One region of the Streptomyces sp. NBC_00988 genome, then DNA from elsewhere that is predicted to be linked to it. Evidence: riboswitches for the same ligand, from Rfam matches in the RefSeq annotation. Region 1 holds a riboswitch; the other holds the start of a gene.
What was found. Region 1 has a riboswitch for cyclic di-AMP ahead of OG496_RS33260 (transglycosylase SLT domain-containing protein). Riboswitches for the same ligand answer to the same signal wherever they lie in the genome.
Positions count from the first base shown of each region.

Region 2: linked by a shared signal. The riboswitch ahead of OG496_RS52255 (NlpC/P60 family protein) and the one ahead of OG496_RS33260 (transglycosylase SLT domain-containing protein) in region 1 are both predicted to bind cyclic di-AMP.

Region 1 is NZ_CP108730.1:7,228,187-7,239,199, forward strand. Features, by position in the region: gene OG496_RS33250 (LacI family DNA-binding transcriptional regulator) at 1-655, shown strand, start outside; gene OG496_RS33255 (HAD family hydrolase) at 762-1,580, shown strand; gene OG496_RS33260 (transglycosylase SLT domain-containing protein) at 1,577-2,044, opposite strand; cyclic di-AMP (ydaO/yuaA leader) riboswitch at 2,050-2,251, opposite strand; gene OG496_RS33265 (CocE/NonD family hydrolase) at 2,483-4,477, opposite strand; gene OG496_RS33270 (peptide MFS transporter) at 4,494-5,999, opposite strand; gene OG496_RS33275 (polyprenyl synthetase family protein) at 6,205-7,215, shown strand; gene OG496_RS33280 (LolA family protein) at 7,517-8,749, shown strand; gene OG496_RS33285 (ABC transporter ATP-binding protein) at 8,801-9,775, shown strand; gene OG496_RS33290 (ABC transporter permease) at 9,762-10,664, shown strand; gene OG496_RS33295 (flavodoxin family protein) at 10,672-11,013, opposite strand, start outside.
Region 2 is NZ_CP108730.1:11,595,514-11,602,321, forward strand. Features, by position in the region: gene OG496_RS52245 (endonuclease/exonuclease/phosphatase family protein) at 88-951, shown strand; gene OG496_RS52250 (hypothetical protein) at 953-1,414, opposite strand; gene OG496_RS52255 (NlpC/P60 family protein) at 1,612-3,195, opposite strand; cyclic di-AMP (ydaO/yuaA leader) riboswitch at 3,204-3,377, opposite strand; gene OG496_RS52260 (DUF1996 domain-containing protein) at 3,712-5,802, shown strand; gene OG496_RS52265 (glyceraldehyde-3-phosphate dehydrogenase) at 5,902-6,808, opposite strand, start outside.

The DNA of each region.
Region 1 (11,013 bases):
CACCTCGGGCCACGTCGACGGCGTCCTCCTCGTCTCCAACCACAGCGGCGACCCGGTGGCGGCCGAACTCCGGGACGCGGGCATCCCGTTGGTGGCCTGCGGCAAGCCGCTGGGGGCCGCCTCCAAGTACAGCTACGTCGCCGCAGCCGACCGCGACGGCGCCCAGGAGATGGTCCGCCACCTCATCGCCGCCGGCCGCCGCCGCATCGCCATGGTCACCGGCCCGCTCGACGCACCGGGCGGCCCCGACCGCCTGGCGGGTTACCGAGACGTACTGACAGAGGCAGGCCTCCCACACGACCCGACGCTCGTCGTCGAGGGCGACTACCGCCGCACGGGCGGCGAGGAAGCGGCCCGCAGACTCCTCGCCCAGGCCCCCGACATAGACGCGGTGTTCGTAGCCTCGGACCTCATGGCCCTGGGAGTCGTCAACACCCTTCAACAGTCCGGCCGTTCGGTCCCGGATGACATCGCTGTCGGAGGCTTCGACGACTCGGCGGCGGCCACCTCCATCACCCCGGCCCTCACGACCATGCGCCAGCCCTACGACCGCATCAGCGCCGAGATGGTGCGCATGCTGCTGGCCCAGATCGCCGGTGAGGACACGGCGGGCGTGATTCTGCCTACGGAACTGGTGGTACGGGAGTCGGCATAACGGTCGTAATTGTCAAACCAACCGGAACACGGGTACACGCATGTGAAGGCAGCAGCCGTCCGGTTCGTGTCGAGTCGGTGGGGCGTTCCATCCGTATTCTCTGATCATGGCCGCACCCCTCGCATATGCACTGATCGCCACCGACCTGGACGGAACGCTGCTGCGCGGCGACGACACCCTCTCCGACCGGTCCCTCGCCGTACTGCGGCGGGTGGCGGAGGCCGGTGCCCGGCACCTCGTCGTCACCGGCCGGCCCGCCCCGAGGGTGCGGCCCCTCCTCGACGACCTCGGCTCCCGGGGGCTCGCGGTGTGCGGACAGGGCGCGCAGTTGTACGACGCCGGCGCGGACCGTCTGCTCTGGTCGGTCACCCTGGACCGGGAGTTGGCGGAGACCGCGCTCGGCAAGATCGAGGCGGAGGTGGGCCAGGTGTACGCGGCGGTCGACCAGGACGGCGTGGACGGCCTCACCCTGATCGAGCCCGGCTACCTGATGCCGCACCCCACGCTCCCCGCGGTACGGGTGGGCCGACGCGACGACCTCTGGTGCGAACCCATCAGCAAGGTGTTGCTCCGTCACCCCGCCCTGGAGGACGACGAGTTGGCCTCCACGGCCCGCTCGGTGGTCGGTTCCCTGGCCTCGGTCACCATGTCGGGCCCCGGTACCGTCGAACTCCAGCCACTCGGCATCACCAAGGCGACGGGACTGGCCCTCGCCGCCCGCCACTTGGGCCTGACCCCGTCCGACACCATCGCCTTCGGCGACATGCCGAACGACATCCCGATGTTCGACTGGGCAGCCCACGGCGTGGCGATGGCCAACGCCCACCCCGAACTCAAGGCGGTGGCGGACGAGGTGACGAAGTCGAACGAGGACGACGGCATCGCCGTCGTCCTCGAAAGACTGCTGCTCGACGCGGGTTTCTAGTAAGCGCCGTACACGTTGTCGATGGAGCCGTACACGGCCGCCGCGTAGTTGCAGGCGGCGGTGATGTTCGCGACCGGGTCGTACGGATCGAACGAAGTCCCGGCCACGTGATACGCGTTGAACGTCGGGTCGATGACCTGGAGAAGCCCCTTCGACGGCGTACCGGCCGCCGCGTTGGAGTCCCAGTTGTTGATCGCGTACTGGTTACCGGACGACTCACGGATCACGTTCCGGTAGATCCCGTTGTACGTCCCCGGAATCCCCTTCTGCGCCATGATCGCGAGCGACTCACGGATCCACCCGTCAAGGGTGTTGGGGTACCCGGCGGTGGTGGTCGAGGCGGTGGTGGCCGCGGACGCGGTGGTCGCACCGACGACAGGAAGCGCGAGGATCGCGACACCGGTACCGGCGACAACGACACGGCGGACGAGGCGGGCGCGGCGGGACTGGGCGGTTGCAGGCATGACGAGGTTCCTCTCCGTCGCCTGCGAGGTGAGCTGTCGGGTTCGGGCTGGGAGGTGCCCGGCCAAGCCCTTGCGGACGTGACTTAACCCCAAGCCGTTCCGGTCGTGCTGACCGGCCCGGCGACTTACCTGGTTCCCCCGCTCCTGCCGTGCGAGAAGTTCGTGACTGGGATGCCGGGCGGCGGCAGGATTCGGCGTTCCGCTCGACAGGCCGGGAACGTATGCGAGAGCACATGTCCGGAACAAGTGGCGGAATCACACCTAACCCCTATTGACCTTGGTCTGAGGCGTATGAGGCACTTGATCCTTTGCGTGAGCCAAGGGTCAACTGTCAAATGCCGTAAGGGAGAACGCGGGCAGACCAGGACACAGGTCACGCACAGAAACGCGTGACCCAACTCACGGGAGGATTAAGAACGGCAAATCGGGCATTCGCCCTCAACTGGCAGTTCTCGGAATCCTTTTCTCCCATGTGCGGTGGAAGATCACTTCTTCGCCCTCGGTGCAGATGACCTCATTCGAGGTAATAAATTCCGTTTCGTCGCAAGTAATCTCCGACCGTGTCCGCACGGTCGTGTCCCACCCCAGCTCCGGCCGGTGCAGCCGGATCGACCAGTCCGACCGGGTGCGCGCCGACAACGGGTCGGACTCGTCGATCGTGTACGTCTCCAACGCGTCCTCGGTGAACTCCAACCCGTCCGGGTACACGCGCGTGCCGCCGTACCGGGGGTCCACCTCCAGCCGCCACTCGCCCTTCGCGACATCCCGCACGACCAGCCGCTCGGGGCGCGGTTCGTCCAGCGTGGCCGGGTAGTTGACCCCGAGCGGCTCGGCCTCCTCGGGTTCCTCGAAACGAATGCCCTCCGTCAACTCCTGCTCCCGCACCGGGAGTTCGAGCGCACTCCCCTCCGGGTCCAGCGTGAACCCAGCCGCCGACTCCGGCTGCGGCCAGATCCACGGCCAGTACGCCGACGACACCGCGAGCCGGATGCGGTGCCCGGGCGGGAACGCGTGCCCGATGCCGTTCAGCTCGAAGGTGACGTCCTCGGTGGCGCCCGGCGTCCACGGCACCGCCCGGTCCCGCCCGTGCCGCGCCGACAGGTTCAGCACACCCCGGGTGACGAGGGTCGAGGCGCCGTCGGGGGCCACGTCGCACAGCCGGGCGATCACCTGCCCGCGCGGCACCCCGCAGGTCAGCCGCAGCCGTACCCTCGGCCGCCCCAGCACCCACGTCTCGGCCGGCACCTCGAACTCGAAGCACGCCGACCGGGCGTCCTCGTCCCGCTGGTCCGGCGGCAGATCGGCGTCGTTCCCGAAGGGGAAGAAACGGCCCGCGTCCACACCGGTGTGCATGGGGGAGCGGACGATCACGGGCGCACCCCGGAGGCCGTACGTCGTCGTCTTCACGTGCGGCGAGGGCCACGCGGGTTCACCGACCCAACGGCCCGGGAGGGTGTCGTAGACCGTGGCCGGTGGGTGCGAGTCGCTGACGTAGGCCCGTAGGAGCGGGTCGGACGTGACGCCGGTGTCCTTGTCCTTGAGCCAGTGGTCCCACCAGCGGAGGGTCTCCTGGAGGAAGCCGATCGCGGGGCCCGGCGGCAGGCCGCGGTCCGGGTACTGGTGGGACCACGGACCGATCAGGCCGCGTACGCGGTCCGGCGGGAGGTGTTCGACGAGCCGTAGGACCGTGTCGCGGTACGGGTCGTGCCAGCCGCCCACCGCGAGGACGGCCGCGCCGATCGCGCCGTAGTCCTCGCAGACGCTGCCGTGCTTCCAGTAGTCGTCGCGGATCTGGTGGGCGAGCCAGGTGTGGATGAACGGGTCGATCTGTTCGAGGCGCTTGAGCCACATGTCGCGCCAGATCAGACCCGCGTACTCGGGGTCCGGCGGGCGGGCGACGAAGGCGAGCATGGTGGCCGCCCAGGCGTGCAGGTCGACGGCGAGGGCGGAACCTCCCATGTAGTGCACGTCGTTGTCATAGCGGTCGTCCGTGGAGCAGACCGTGACGATCGCCTTGAGCGGCTCGGGCGCGAGGGCCGCGATCTGGAGGGAGTTGAAGCCGCCCCAGGAGATGCCGAACATGCCGACCCTGCCGGTGCACCAGGGTTGCGCGGCAAGCCAGTTGACCACTTCTACGCCGTCGGCGAGTTCCTGGGCGTCGTACTCGTCGCCGGGGGCACCCTCGCTGTTGCCGTGCCCGCGCACGTCGACCCGGACGGAGGCGTAGCCGTGGCCCGCGTACCAGGGGTGGCGCTGGGCGTCCCGGGGCGCGGTCCAGTCGGTCAGGCGGTACGGGAGGTATTCGAGGAGCGCGGGGACGGGTTCGTCCGTCACCGGGCGCCACACGCGCGCGTAGAGGCGTGTTCCGTCCGCGAGGGGGATACGGATGTCCTCGTGGGCCGTCTCGTGGGGGAAGGACGTACGGATGCGCATGAGGGACCCCGCAGGTTCAGTGGACCGGGTGCATGGTGCGGCGCAGCCACGGCGCGGCGGCCATCACCGCGAGGCCCGCGGCCACCGCGATCGCGCCGTTGACGCCGAAGTAGGCCGGCTTGGAGACGTCGTCGTAGAGCTTCACCGTCTGGGCCTGGATGCCGTTCGCGAGGGCGAGGGACAGGAACCAGAGGGACATGGTCTGGCTGGAGAAGGCGGCCGGGGCGAGCTTCGTGGTGGCCGACATGCCGGAGGTCTCCAGGAGGATGTCGCCGAGGCCGAGCAGGAAGTACGAGCCGACGATCCACCAGGCCGACATCCGGTAGGCGTCGCCGCTGTGCCCGCTGGTCGGCAGGACCATCAGCAGGAAGGAGAGTCCGCCGAGTACGACGCCGATCGCGATCTTGTTGGAGGCGTGCGGCTGGCCGCGGCCCATGCGGACCCAGAGCGCGGCGACCACGGGCGCGAGCCCGACCTCGAAGGCGCCGAGCGCGGACGCGTACCAGCTGGCGGGGAAGTCGAAGCCCAGGATGGTCGTCTCGGCGTTCGACGCGGCCAGCAGCATCATCGTCGAATAGGCCTGGAAGAGGATGAAGTTGAAGACCGTCGAGGCCAGGAACAGCACGATGTACGGGCGCAGCCGGCCACGTTCCTCGGACGTCACCCGGGGGCTCGTGAACATCACCGAGAAGAACACGACCGGGGCGATCACGGAGATCACCGTGAGGAGGTCGACGAAGCGGCCCATCGTGAGCCAGCCGGCGGTGGCAAGCCCGGTCGCGAGCACGGCGGCCACCAGGATGCCTACGACGATCAGCCGGACCGCGCGGCGCAGCGCGTCCGGCGCGAGCGCGAACTCCGCGGTGTTCCTGCGACCGGCCAGGTGACGGCGCCCGGCGACGTACTGGATGAGCCCGAACGTCATGCCGACCGCGGCGGCCGAGAAGCCCCAGTGCCAGCCCTCGTGGTCGCCGAGCCAGCCGGTGATCAGCGGGCCCGCGAAGGCGCCGATGTTGATCGCCATGTAGTAGAGCGCGAAACCGGCGTCCCGGCGCTCGTCGTCGGTGCGGTAGAGCTTGCCGACCATGGTGGCCACGTTGGGCTTGAGCAGGCCGGTACCGGCGCTGATCAGGCCGAGGCCCACCCAGGTCATCGTGGAGGTGGGGACCGCCATCGCGTAGTGCCCGCAGGCGATCAGGATGCCGCCCCACAGCACCGCGCGGTACGAACCGAGGATGCGGTCCGCGAGCCAGCCGCCCGCGACCGAGACGAGATAGACCAGCGTTCCGTAGGCTGCCGACACGGACGCGGCCGTTCCGGACGACATGCCCATGCCGCCGTGCGCGACGGTATCCGCGAAGTAGAGGACGAGGATGGCCTGCATGCCGAGGAACGAGAAGCGCTCCCAGACCTCAAGCCCGGAGAGCGTGAGCAGCCCCTTGGGCTGGCCGAAGAAGGCGTGGTCGTCCTCGGGGGGCGGTTGGTCGTCGGGTTCGGCTTCCAGTGCGGTTCGAGACACCATCCACTACTTCCGCGTAAGTCGATAAATATCCGTTCTTATCAGGTGATCGAAAACATACCGGTCGTGATCCGATACCGCCCCTGCTGGACGGGGTGGGCGGCATGGGTGATCGAAAGCTGACCGGATACGCTGACTTGAGTGATGCCAGCGACCTATCGACAAACCGTGTGACCGCCCAGGGACACCAGCAGACAGGAGACCCCTCGTGACCGTCGTCGGGCCGTTCGGGCTGAGCGTGCGGGACCAGGCTCTGGAAGCCGATGTCCAGGCCGGATTGACGGCCGTCGAGGAGGGTCTGCTCGAAGCCACCAAGAGCGAGGTCCCCTTCATCACGGAGGCCGCCCAGCACCTCGTGCGCGCGGGCGGAAAGCGGTTCAGGCCGCTCCTCGTGATGCTCGCCGCGCAGTTCGGCGACCCCTACGCGCCGGGTGTCGTGCCCTCGGCCGTCGTTGTCGAGCTGACCCACCTCGCCACGCTGTACCACGACGACGTCATGGACGAGGCGACCGTACGGCGCGGCGTGGAGAGCGCCAACGTCCGCTGGGGCAACTCGGTCGCGGTCCTCACCGGCGACTTCCTGTTCGCGCGCGCGTCGCACACCCTGGCCGACCTCGGCCCCGAGGCGGTGCGGGTGCAGGCCGAGGCGTTCGAACGCCTCGTCACCGGCCAGATCCTGGAGACCGCCGGCCCCTCCGACGGACGCGACCCGGTCGAGCACTACCTCGACGTGCTCGGCGGCAAGACCGGCTCCCTGGTCGCGGTCGCCTGCCGCTTCGGCGCGATGATGTCCGGCTGCGACGACACGGTCGTGGACGTCCTCACCCAGTACGGCGAGCGGCTCGGCGTCGCCTTCCAGCTCGCCGACGACGTCCTGGACATCGCCTCCGACGGGGAGGAGTCCGGCAAGACCCCGGGCACGGACCTGCGCGAGGGCATCCCCACGCTGCCGGTGCTGCTGCTCCGGGAGCGGGCGGCCCGCCTGGGTCTCGCCGAGGACATCGCCCTGTGCGAGCTGCTCGACTCCGACCTCACGGACGACGCCCGGCACGCCGAGGCCCTCGCCCGCCTCCGCGTCCACCCGGCCCTGGAGCAGGCCCGCCGTGACACCGTCCGCTACGTGGAGGACGCCCGCGCGGCCCTCGCTCCGCTCCCCGAGTGCGACGCCAAGGTCGCCCTTCTGGAGATGTGCGACGCGGTGGTGCACCGCGCGGGCTGAGGTCCTGAGCAAGAGGTCCTGAGCAACTGCCGTACGGAAGCGGCGTCTTCCCCCTAGGGGTTTGGGGAGGCGTCGCTTCCGTGTGTCATACCCCAGGCGTACGTGGAGTTGGCTCCCGGGTCTGACGCTTATGCGTGGCGGATTTGGTCAGATGGAGAACAGGGAAAACACCACTCCTCACCGATTCGGGTGAGAATGGCGGCTCAGGGTGGTGGGGGCCCCTCCCGGTTCGAGCGAAGCCGAGAACTGGGGGAGAGTGCACGACGGACTAGCCGCCGCCGACGACGGAGGTAAGGCAGACATGGCACCGTACGAAACCGACGACAGCACGGACACCGGAGAGCGCGACGAGCTCCGGGCCGGGCGGCGCAGGGCGGCGCGGTACATCGTCCCGGTCACCGTGGTGGGGGTGGCGGCGGCGACCATCGGACTGGTCCCGGCGCTCGCCGACTCCGGCGACCCGAACCTTCCCAAGGTCACCGCTCAGCAGCTCATCGACAAGATCGCCAAGTCGGACGTCCAGCAGCTGTCCGGCACGGTGAAGATCAGCACGGACCTCGGCCTGCCCGACCTCGGCGGCCTGGAGAGCAGCATGCTGTCCGGCGCCACGAAGTCCGGCGACGGCTCCTCCGCCGACCCGACGACCAAGCTCACCGAGCTGGCCACCGGCACCCACACCCTGCGCGTCGCGGCCGACGGCCCCGACAAGCAGAAGGTCTCCCTGCTGGAGAACGCGGCGGAGTACAGCCTCATCCACAACGGCAAGGACGTCTGGGGCTACGACAGCCAGACGAACGAGGTCTTCCACGGCACGACCGCCGCGGATACTTCGAAGGGCGATGAGACCCGGGCAACGCCGAAGGGGCTCACCGACGAGGCGCTCAAGTCGGTCGACGACACGACGTCCGTCACGGTCGACGGCACGGAGCATGTTGCCGGGCGGGACGCCTACAAGCTGCTGATCAAGCCCAAGCAGTCCGGTACGACGGTCGGCGCGATCAGCATCGCGGTGGACGCGAAGACCGGCCTGCCGCTCAAGTTCACGCTCACCCCGGCGAGCGGCGGCGCGGCCGTCGTCGACGTCGGCTTCACCCAGCTCAGCCTCAGCAAGCCGGCCGCCTCGACCTTCGACTTCAAGACGCCCAAGGGCGCGAAGGTCACCACGGAGGACAGTGCGACGAAGGGTGCTCCGACCCCGGATCGCTCCGCCCCGTTCGGCAAGACGGACAAGACCGGCAAGGCGGGCAAGGGCCTCGGCAAGAGTGCCGACGACCCCACGGTCATCGGCAAGGGCTGGAACTCCATCGCCGTCTTCGAGACCGGCGGCCAGGGCATCCCGTCCGGCTCCAAGTCCGGCGGCGGCGACCTCGGCGGCTTCCTCAGCTCGCTCGGCGACCAGGTGAAGGGCTCCTTCGGTTCGGGCACGGTGTACTCGACCCGGCTGATCAACGCCCTGGTCACGGACGACGGCAAGGTGTACGTCGGCGCGGTCACCAAGAGCGCCCTGGTGAAGGCGGCCGACGCGGCGAAGTAAGTACCGACGGTTGATCAACTGCCGTAGGAGCACGACGAATTGAGGGAGTCGATGGGCGGACCGTCCGCTGAGGTGCAGGAACAGGCGGACGCGGGTGACGGCATCATCGCCACCCGTGGTCTCACCAAGCGCTTCCGCGGCGGGCAGCTCGCCGTGGACGGTCTCGACCTGACCGTCCCGGCGGGCAGCGTCTTCGGCTTCCTCGGGCCCAACGGCTCGGGCAAGACCACCACCATCCGCATGCTGATGGGGCTGATCGAACCCACGTCTGGGACGGCCCGTGTTCTGGGGCGGCCCATGCCCAGGTCTGTGCGTACGGTTCTGCCGCGTGTGGGCGCTCTCATTGAGGGGCCTGCGCTGTACGGCTTTCTCTCCGGGCGAGACAACCTGCTTCGTTACGACGCCGCTGATCCGACGGCCGATCCGCGTACCCGGCGGGATCGTGTGGCTTCCGCGCTGGACCGGGTGGGGCTGACGGCGGCCTCCGGGAAGAAGGCGAAGGCGTACTCCCTGGGGATGAAGCAGCGGTTGGGGCTTGCGTCCGCGTTGCTTCAGCCTCGGCAGCTGCTTGTTCTGGACGAGCCGACGAACGGGCTCGATCCGCAGGGGATGCGTGAGATTCGGTCTCTGATCCGGGAGTTGGCTTCCGACGGTACGACGGTCTTTCTCTCCTCCCATCTACTTGATGAGATCGAGCAGGTCTGCACCCACGCGGCGGTGATGGCACAGGGCCGGCTGATCACGCAGGGTTCTGTGGCCGAGCTGGCTGCGGGGACCAAGGGGCGGCTGTTCGTGGCTACGCCCGACCCTGGAGACGCGGCACGGGTGCTGAAGGAACTGGGGCTGGCCGACGTGGTCGTGGCGGAGGAGCGGGTGACCGCGGAGCCTCCCGATCGTGAACTCGCCGAGGTGAACGCGGCGTTGGTGACCGCCGGGGTGCGGGTGCGGGGCTTTGGGGTTGAACGGGCTTCTCTGGAGGACGCGTTCGTGGCGCTCACGGGGGAGGGGTTCGATGTCGCGGGCTGAGGTGGTTGCTTCCGCTGGTTCTGGGCCGGTTGCCGTGCGTGCGCCCCGGTTTCTCTGGACCTTTGGGCTGTTGCGCAGCGAGTTGGTGACGACGTTCCGGCGGTGGCGCACGCTTGCGTTGCTTGGTGTGCTGGCCGCCGTGCCGATTCTGGTCGGGATCGCGGTCAAGCTGGAGACGCAGGACGCGGGCGGGCCTGGGCGTGGGGACGGGGGTGGAGGGCCCGCGTTCATCGCGCAGATCACCAACAACGGGCTGTTCCTGGTGTTCACGGCGTTGGCCGCCACGCTTCCGTTTTTTCTGCCGATGGCCATCGGGGTCGTCGCGGGTGACGCGATCGCGGGCGAGGCCAGCGGGGGGACCCTGCGGTATCTCCTGGTGGCTCCGGCCGGTCGCACCCGGTTGCTTCTTACCAAGTACGCGACCGTGCTGACGTTCTGCGTGGTGGCGACCCTGGTCGTGGCGCTGTCGGCGCTGACGGTCGGGGCGTTGTTGTTTCCGCTGGGGGACCTGACGACCATCTCGGGTACGCAGATCAGTTTCGCGGAGGGGTTGGGGCGGGCGCTGTTGATCGCGTTGGTCGTGGCCGCGTCCCTTGTCGGTATCGCGGCCCTGGGGTTGTTCATCTCGACGATGACCAGCAGTGGGATCGCGGCGATGGCTACCACCGTGGGGCTGCTGATCACCGTCCAGATTCTGGACCAGATTCCCCAACTGCACGCGCTCCAGCCGTACTTCTTCTCCCACTACTGGCTGTCCTTCGCCGACCTCATGCGTGAGCCCGTGTACTGGGACGATCTGGTGAAGAACCTGGGTCTTCAGGCGTTGTACGCGGCGGTTTTCGGGTCGGCGGCGTGGGCGCGGTTCACGGCGAAGGACATCACGGCGTAGGGCGTTGCTACGAGGCTGAGTCCTCGAAGGGGAAGCGGGCCAGCGGGGCTTCCTGGGTGAAGAACGTCTTCGCTCGGGTCAGTGCCTCGGTGTCCTTCAGGACGTCGCCGGGGGCGCTGCCGTTGCCGAACAGGACTCCGCCGAAGCGCATCTTGAGGTACGCGGCCGAGTTGTTGAGCGTGCCGACCACCGGGGCGGCTACCACGGGTTCGTCGTCGGCGAGGGCGGAGATGCCCCAGAGGGTGCGGCCGGCCATCGTTGCCCTGAAGTCCGCGCCGGGGACACGCAGCCAGTCGGACCAGTAGTCCAGGTAGCGCTTGGTGAGGCCGGAGAGCGAGTACCAGTAGAC
Region 2 (6,808 bases), 4.4 Mb from region 1:
TATAGCGGATTGGTTGAGTTACGCAAGTACATTTTCGCGACGGGGGAGCCCATCCCACAGGCGACCTACGTACAATGCGGCCTGATCATGGGTGAGTTACTGGTGAGATGCGCGACGTTCAACGTGCTGCACGGCCGGCGGATCCAGCCGGACGGCCGCCCGAACCCCGATGCCCCCGGCGATCCCTCGGCACCCCTCGCCGAAGCCGTCGCGTCGCTGGACGCCGATGTGGTGGCGCTCCAGGAGATCGACTGCCTCCAGGAGCGGTCGGGCGACGTCGATCAGGCGGCCGTCGCCGCCGACGCGATGGGCGCACGCGACTGGCGATACGCGACCGCGCTGCACTGCCGTTCCGTGCCGGGCCGGGGCTGGGTCTCCGACCCGGCCGAGCCCGGGATGCGCGTCTACGGCCCCGAAGGGCAGCGGCAGCCCGAAGTCCCTTCGCACGGACTGGCGTTGCTGTCCCGGCTCCCGGTTCACGAGTGGCGGGCCCTACGGCTCCCGGCGGCGCCCTTCGGCATGCCGCTGCGGGTGGCCGGGCGGGCCGCTCCGGTGCTGGCCCGGGATCAGCCCCGGGCAGCCCTGGCCGCCGTACTGGAAGGACCGCACGGCCCGTTCACCGTCGTGGCCGTCCATCTCTCGTTCGTGCCGGGGTGGAACATCGGGCAACTGCGCACCGTGCGCCGCTGGATCGCCGATCTGCCCCAACCCCAGATGCTGATGGGCGACTTCAACCTCTTCGGCGCGCTGCCCCGGATCACCCTCAACGGGATGGGGAGACGGCGCTGGCAGGACTCTGCCCGGCAAGCGACCTTCCCTTCGCACCGGCCGCTCGTGCAGCTCGACCACATCCTGGCGACGGGGCTCGGCGCGGACGCCGTAGGGGCAGCGCACGCACCGAGGACGGCGATCTCGGATCACCGGCCGCTGGTGGTGGAGCTGGCGCTCTGAGTCAGTTCCAGAGGGGGTAGGTCACGGTGTGCTGGAACTTGTCGGGCCTCGCGCCGGGGTACGTCAGGGTGATCTCGGTGTACTGCCGCGCCTGCGGGTGCCGCTTCCAGGTCTGCGGGGTGTCGAGCCGGACGGTGACCGGGAACGAGTGGAACTTGCCCACCGCGCAATAGGGATTGCAGTCGTTCACCACGTTGACGCCCGTGGCCGTCGCGGAGTTGTCGTTCCAGGACGTCCAACGCAGCGACGTGAGGCGGCTGTTGCCGTCGCCGCAGGCGAGCATGAAGTCGGTGGGGCGTACCTCGGGATGCCACAGGCAGTCGACCAGCACGGGATCCTGGAGCTGTCGGTGGGCGGTCACCGGGACAGTGGTCGGGGCTGCCGACGAGGAGGTGGCGACGGCCGGCCCGAGCAGGGCTGCGGCACAGAGCGTGACGATTCCGACCATGGTGTGTTTGTGCATGTCCGCTCCCGGCCGCCTCTTCGTCCTCGTCGCCCCGCACCAGCGGTGGGCCCGCCTGCCGGGGCACGGTCGTCGTGTCTCTGCCGACGCTACGACCGTGTCCCAGGATGCACCACTCGTACGGGTCTATGACGCGGTTGGCCGGGAGTGTCGCGGGGTGTGCGGTCAGGGCCGGGAAATGCCCGGCCCCGATCGGATCAGGCGGGCCGTACGGCGCCCCGGATGGCGGCGGCACCGGCGTAGAAGATCGACTCCTCGCGTATCGGCGTACCCGGGCTCGGCGCGTGGATCATCAGGCCGTTGCCGGTGTAGAGGCCGACGTGGTCGATGCTGTCGTAGAAGAAGATCAGGTCGCCGGGGCGGATGTCGGTGAGCGGGACGAGGGCGCCGGCGCCCGACTGTTCCTGGGCGGTGCGCGGGAGGAGGACGCCCGCGGCCTTCCAGGCGGCCTGGGTGAGGCTGGAGCAGTCGTACGCGTCCGGTCCCGCCGCGCCCCACAGGCAGGGCCTGCCGATCTGTGCGCGGGCGAAGGCGAGCGCGGTGCTGGTCTTGCTGAGCGTGGTGGGGTCCTGCAGCGCGGCGGGTGCCGGGCTGATGGTCGGGGCCGCGGGGAGAATGATCTCCGGGGCCATCGTCGGAGCCGTGGGCAGCGTGAACTCGGGAGCGACGGCCGGGGCCGCGGCGAAGGAGACCTCGGCGGCGGGCGGGGTCGGCTGCCACTCCTGCTGCGGCGGGCGCCAGTCCGGCTCCGGCGCGGTGTACGCGGGGGGCTGCTGGGGCACCATCGGAATCTGTCCGGTGGACCAGGCGGGTTGCTCGGTTGCCACAGGGAACTGCCCGGTGGACCAGGTCGGCTGCTCGGTCACCATGGGGACCTGCCCGGTCGACCAAGGCTGTTGTTGCTGGGGCACGAAGGGCATCTGCCCCGTGGACCAGGTCTGTTGCTCGGCCACGACGGGCATCTGCCCGGTCGACCACATCTGCTGTTCGGGGACCATGGGCATCGACCCGGTCGACCAAGTCGTCTCCGGGGCGGACAAGTTCGTCTGCGAGGGCGGCCAGGTAGCACTCGCCGGGGCCGGTTCGGTGCGCGGCGCCGCGATGTACGGGAGCAGCTCCAGGTCCGCGGTGAGCGGATCGAAGGCCGGCGCCGGGGCGGCCGCGACGGCGAATTGCTGTGCCTGCATGGAGGGCGTGGGCGGCACCTCGATGGCGGGCACGGGCGGCAGGTCGAGGACGGTCGCCTGCGGCATCTGAGCCATCTGGGGTGCCTGCGGTGCGGCGGGTGGCAGCGCGGCGATGGGTGCGGCCATCAACTCCGCGACGGGCGCGGCGAGTTGCGGGGCGGCTGGCTCCGGTACACCGGTCCCCGCGGTCAGTTCGGCCACGGCGCGGCCGGGCTGTGCTTCGAGCGCCCAGGCGCCGCCCTCGGACTGGGGGCGTCGTTCGGGGCGCTCGGGCCGGGCTGCCGCCGGACGGGCGGGAGTCCTGCTCGGCGGCAGGGCCGCCGGTACGGTCGGGCCGAGTTGGGCACGGGCCCGGTCGAACCACTGCTTGGTGACGGCGTCGAGGGCGGGGTCGGAAGGACGCGACGCGCTGGGACGGGGCTCGACGCGCTTGCGCGGACCCCCGGACATCTTGCGCGTGGCGTTGTAGTTTCCGGTGGCCGTCTCGGCCCTGTCGTAAAGGGAGTTGATCCGCCGCTGCACTTCGTCACGGCTGGGTCGGTCGTCCACGGTGGGGCCACTGCCTCCGGTGCGCGTACTTCGTTCTGCCGGCATGGCAGACGTGCTCCTTCCGTATCGCGCCTACCGAGTTAGCTGTCGGGTTCGGGCGGCCGATCACGGAAGGATTGCCCTACGACCCTTGCCCGGACGGGCAGTTGGGTCGATTCACCCCAAGTCGGTTGGGTCCCCGGCTCCGGCTGTCGCGAGCGACACACCGGATTCGGCGCAAACCGTGCGGCCCGGCGCTGATCGCCGGAGTAGGTCGTACGGTCTGAGCGTCAACTTAGCCAACGTGTGTGCCTCGTGTGAAGGTTGAAGCGCGATATGTCCGATACGTTTTTGTGACCTTTACCTCTCCCAAACGTGTCCTGGGCTGATGAGCCCGCCGGGCCGGGTGATCCATGTGAGGTCGCTATGAATTTCTGGGACGGTTGAACACACCGGCATCCGGCTCCGTATTGGAACGGGGGATTTCCATGCCGGGACGATCCGGGCCGACCGACACGTGTAGGAGCAACTTCCTTGGCACGCAACACGCGCAGACGCCCCACGGGCGCACGACGCGCGACGATGGCAGCAGTCGCCCTGATGCTGGGCGGCGGAGGACTGGTGGCGGCGAACGTCTACGCGTCGGCGTCCGAGGGCGGTTGGGGCGGTGACTCGTCCCAGCAAGGGTCTCCCGATGCGGCATCGAGCGGCGCGACGATCGACTGCCCGGACATCGGCACCCAGTTGACGACCGTCCCCGACGAGGCGAAGACCGAGGTCGACGCCCAACTCGCGCTTCTGGACCAGCAGATAACCGAGGCCTACCAGAAACTGAAGGACTCGACGGAGTCCATACGCCAGGACGCCTCCTTCGCCGACAACGCGATCATGAATCCGTTGAAGGAGAAGCGGGCCGCGACCATCGGGCGGATCGACGACGCCATCGCGCGGGTCGGGGACCGCCCCGAGGGACTCGATGCGCTCGCCGGCTGCACGCTGATCGCCCCCACGAACGGCGACGAGAACGGCAGCGGGGGTGACCAGAGCGGTAGCGCCGACCCGACCGGCCAGGACCAGCAGCAGGGCGACGGCCAAGGCCAGCAGGGCAACCAGCAGTCCACCAACGGGCCCGTCGCCTCGGACTACGCGGACATCACCTCCGTACAGCCCAACGTGAACACCCCGCAGGAGCAGGCCGACGCCTCCAGCGGCACGTTCGTCACCGCGTGCGGCGTGAACGAGAACGGCCTGTTCAACTCCGACAACGTGATCGTCGCGCCCGGAGTCACCAACGGCGCCCACCACTTCCACGACTACATCGGCAACCAGTCGAACAACGCCTTCGCGAGCGACGACGATCTGGCGAAGGCCGACACGAGTTGCGAGAACCCGGGCGACAAGTCCACTTACTACTGGCCCGTGTTGCGCCTGCAGAACGGCAAGCAGGAGCGGGACGCCGACAAGCCCGGCGGTGGCACCGAGGGCAACTCCGGTCAGATCGTCACCGCGAAGGCGGCCACGCTGACGTTCGTGGGCAACCCGAAGAGCAAGGTCGTCGCGATGCCGCGCCTCCTGCGCATCATCACCGGCGACGCCAAGGCCTTCGTGAACGGCCCGGCCAACGCCAACGCCTCCTGGAGCTGCACCGGTTTCGAGGACCGGCAGCTCAAGGACAGGTACCCGCTGTGCCCCGCGGGCAGTGACGTGGTGCGCACCTTCAAGTTCCAGAGCTGCTGGGACGGCCGCAACATCGACAGCGCCAACCACCGCACCCACGTGGCCTTCGAGGCCGCCGACGGCTCCTGCCCGGCGGGCTTCGAGGCCATTCCGCAGCTGGTGCAGCGGATCGTCTACGACGTGGACGCGCCGAGCCTCCAGGACGGCGGCAAGACGACCCCGCTGTTCGCGGTGGACTCCTTCCCCGAGCAGCAGCACAAGCCCGTCACCGACCACGGCGACTTCATCAACGTCTTCGACGAGGGCCTGATGAAGGACATGGTCAACTGCATCAACGACGGCGAGAAGTGCGGAGCCGGTACGGACAACGACCCCGGGGGCTCGGGCGACGGCTCCGGCTCCGGTGACGGCTCCGGTTCGGGTGGCGGCTCCGGGAACGGTGGGGGTTCCGGTGAGCCGCAGGAGTCCCCGTCGGCCACCGACACCGCTACGGCGGCGCCCACGGCCACCGCGTCCGACGAGCCCGCCGGGAACGGCGGCAACGAGGGGAACGGCGGGAACGGCGGGAACGCCGGGAATGGTGACAACGGCGGGAACGCCGGCAACGGTGACCAGCCCACCGCGGATCCCGCGACGAGCGCCCCGGACACCGAGACCAGTGCCCCCGAGCCCACCGACATCCAGACCACCGACCCCGGTGATCTGACGACCGCCGTCTCGGTCCCCAAGGCCGACACGAAGACCGAGGGGTCCAAGTCGTCCGAGACGCAGGGGAGTTCGGACAACGGCTCCGGCGGCGAGGTCGGCAGCGCCGTGACGACACCGCCCGCCTCGTCCTCGGGCGGGGAGAGCTACGCCGCCGTAGGCCCCAACCAGCCGCAGGCGCAGGGCGGGCTGGCGGAGACCGGCGCGAATCTGTGGCCCGCGGTGGCCGGTGCGCTGCTGCTCGTCGCCGGATTCGTCGTGCTGTACCGAGGTAAGCGCAGTACCCGCTGACACAGCGCACGTCTGTGCATGTCTGTGACAACGACGGCCCGGCCGCCCCCAAGTGGGGGTGGCCGGGCCGTCACACGTTCAGCGCTGGGTCGGACGGCCTCAGACGGCCGGTGCGGGGTACGTCGGGTACTCGACCCCGGAGACGTGCTGGACGACTCGGACGACCTGGCAGGAGTAGCCGAACTCGTTGTCGTACCAGAGGTAGAGGATCGCGTTGTCGCCGTCGACCTTGGTGGCGCCCGCGTCGATGATCGAGGCGTGGCGCGAGCCCATGAAGTCGCTCGACACCGCGTCGGGGGCGGTGGTGAAGTCGATCTGCCGTTTGAGCGGCGACGTCAGCGACACGTCACGGAGATAGTCGAGGACCTCGGCGCGGGTGGTCTCGCGGCCGAGCCGCAGGCTGAGGATCGCGATCGAGACGTCCGGCACCGGGACCCGGATCGAGCTGCCGGTGATCGGCGCCTTCAGGTCGGGCAGCGCCTTGGCCACGGCGGAGGCGGCACCGGTCTCGGTGATCACCATGTTCAGCGGAGCCGAACGGCCACGGCGGTCGGCCTTGTGGTAATTGTCCAGCAGGTTCTGGTCGTTGGTGAACGAGTGGACGGTCTCCACATGGCCGCGCAGCACGCCGTACTCGTCGGCCATCGCCTTCAGCGGTGGCACGATCGCGTTGGTCGTGCAGGACGCGCAGGACAGAATCTGCTCGTCCGGCTTGATCGTGTCGTGGTTGACGCCGTGCACGATGTTGGGGACGTCGCCCTTGCCGGGCGCGGTCAGCACGACCTTGTCGATGCCGGGCCGCAGATGCTGCGAGAGTCCTTCCCGGTCACGCCACTTGCCCGTGTTGTCGATGAGGATGGCGTCCTTGATGCCGTACGCCGTGTAGTCGACCTCGGACGGGTCGCCCGCGTAGATCACCTTGATCTCGTTGCCGTTGGCGATGATCGTGTTGCTCGCCTCGTCGACGGTGATCGTGCCCTGGAACTGGCCGTGGATCGAGTCGCGG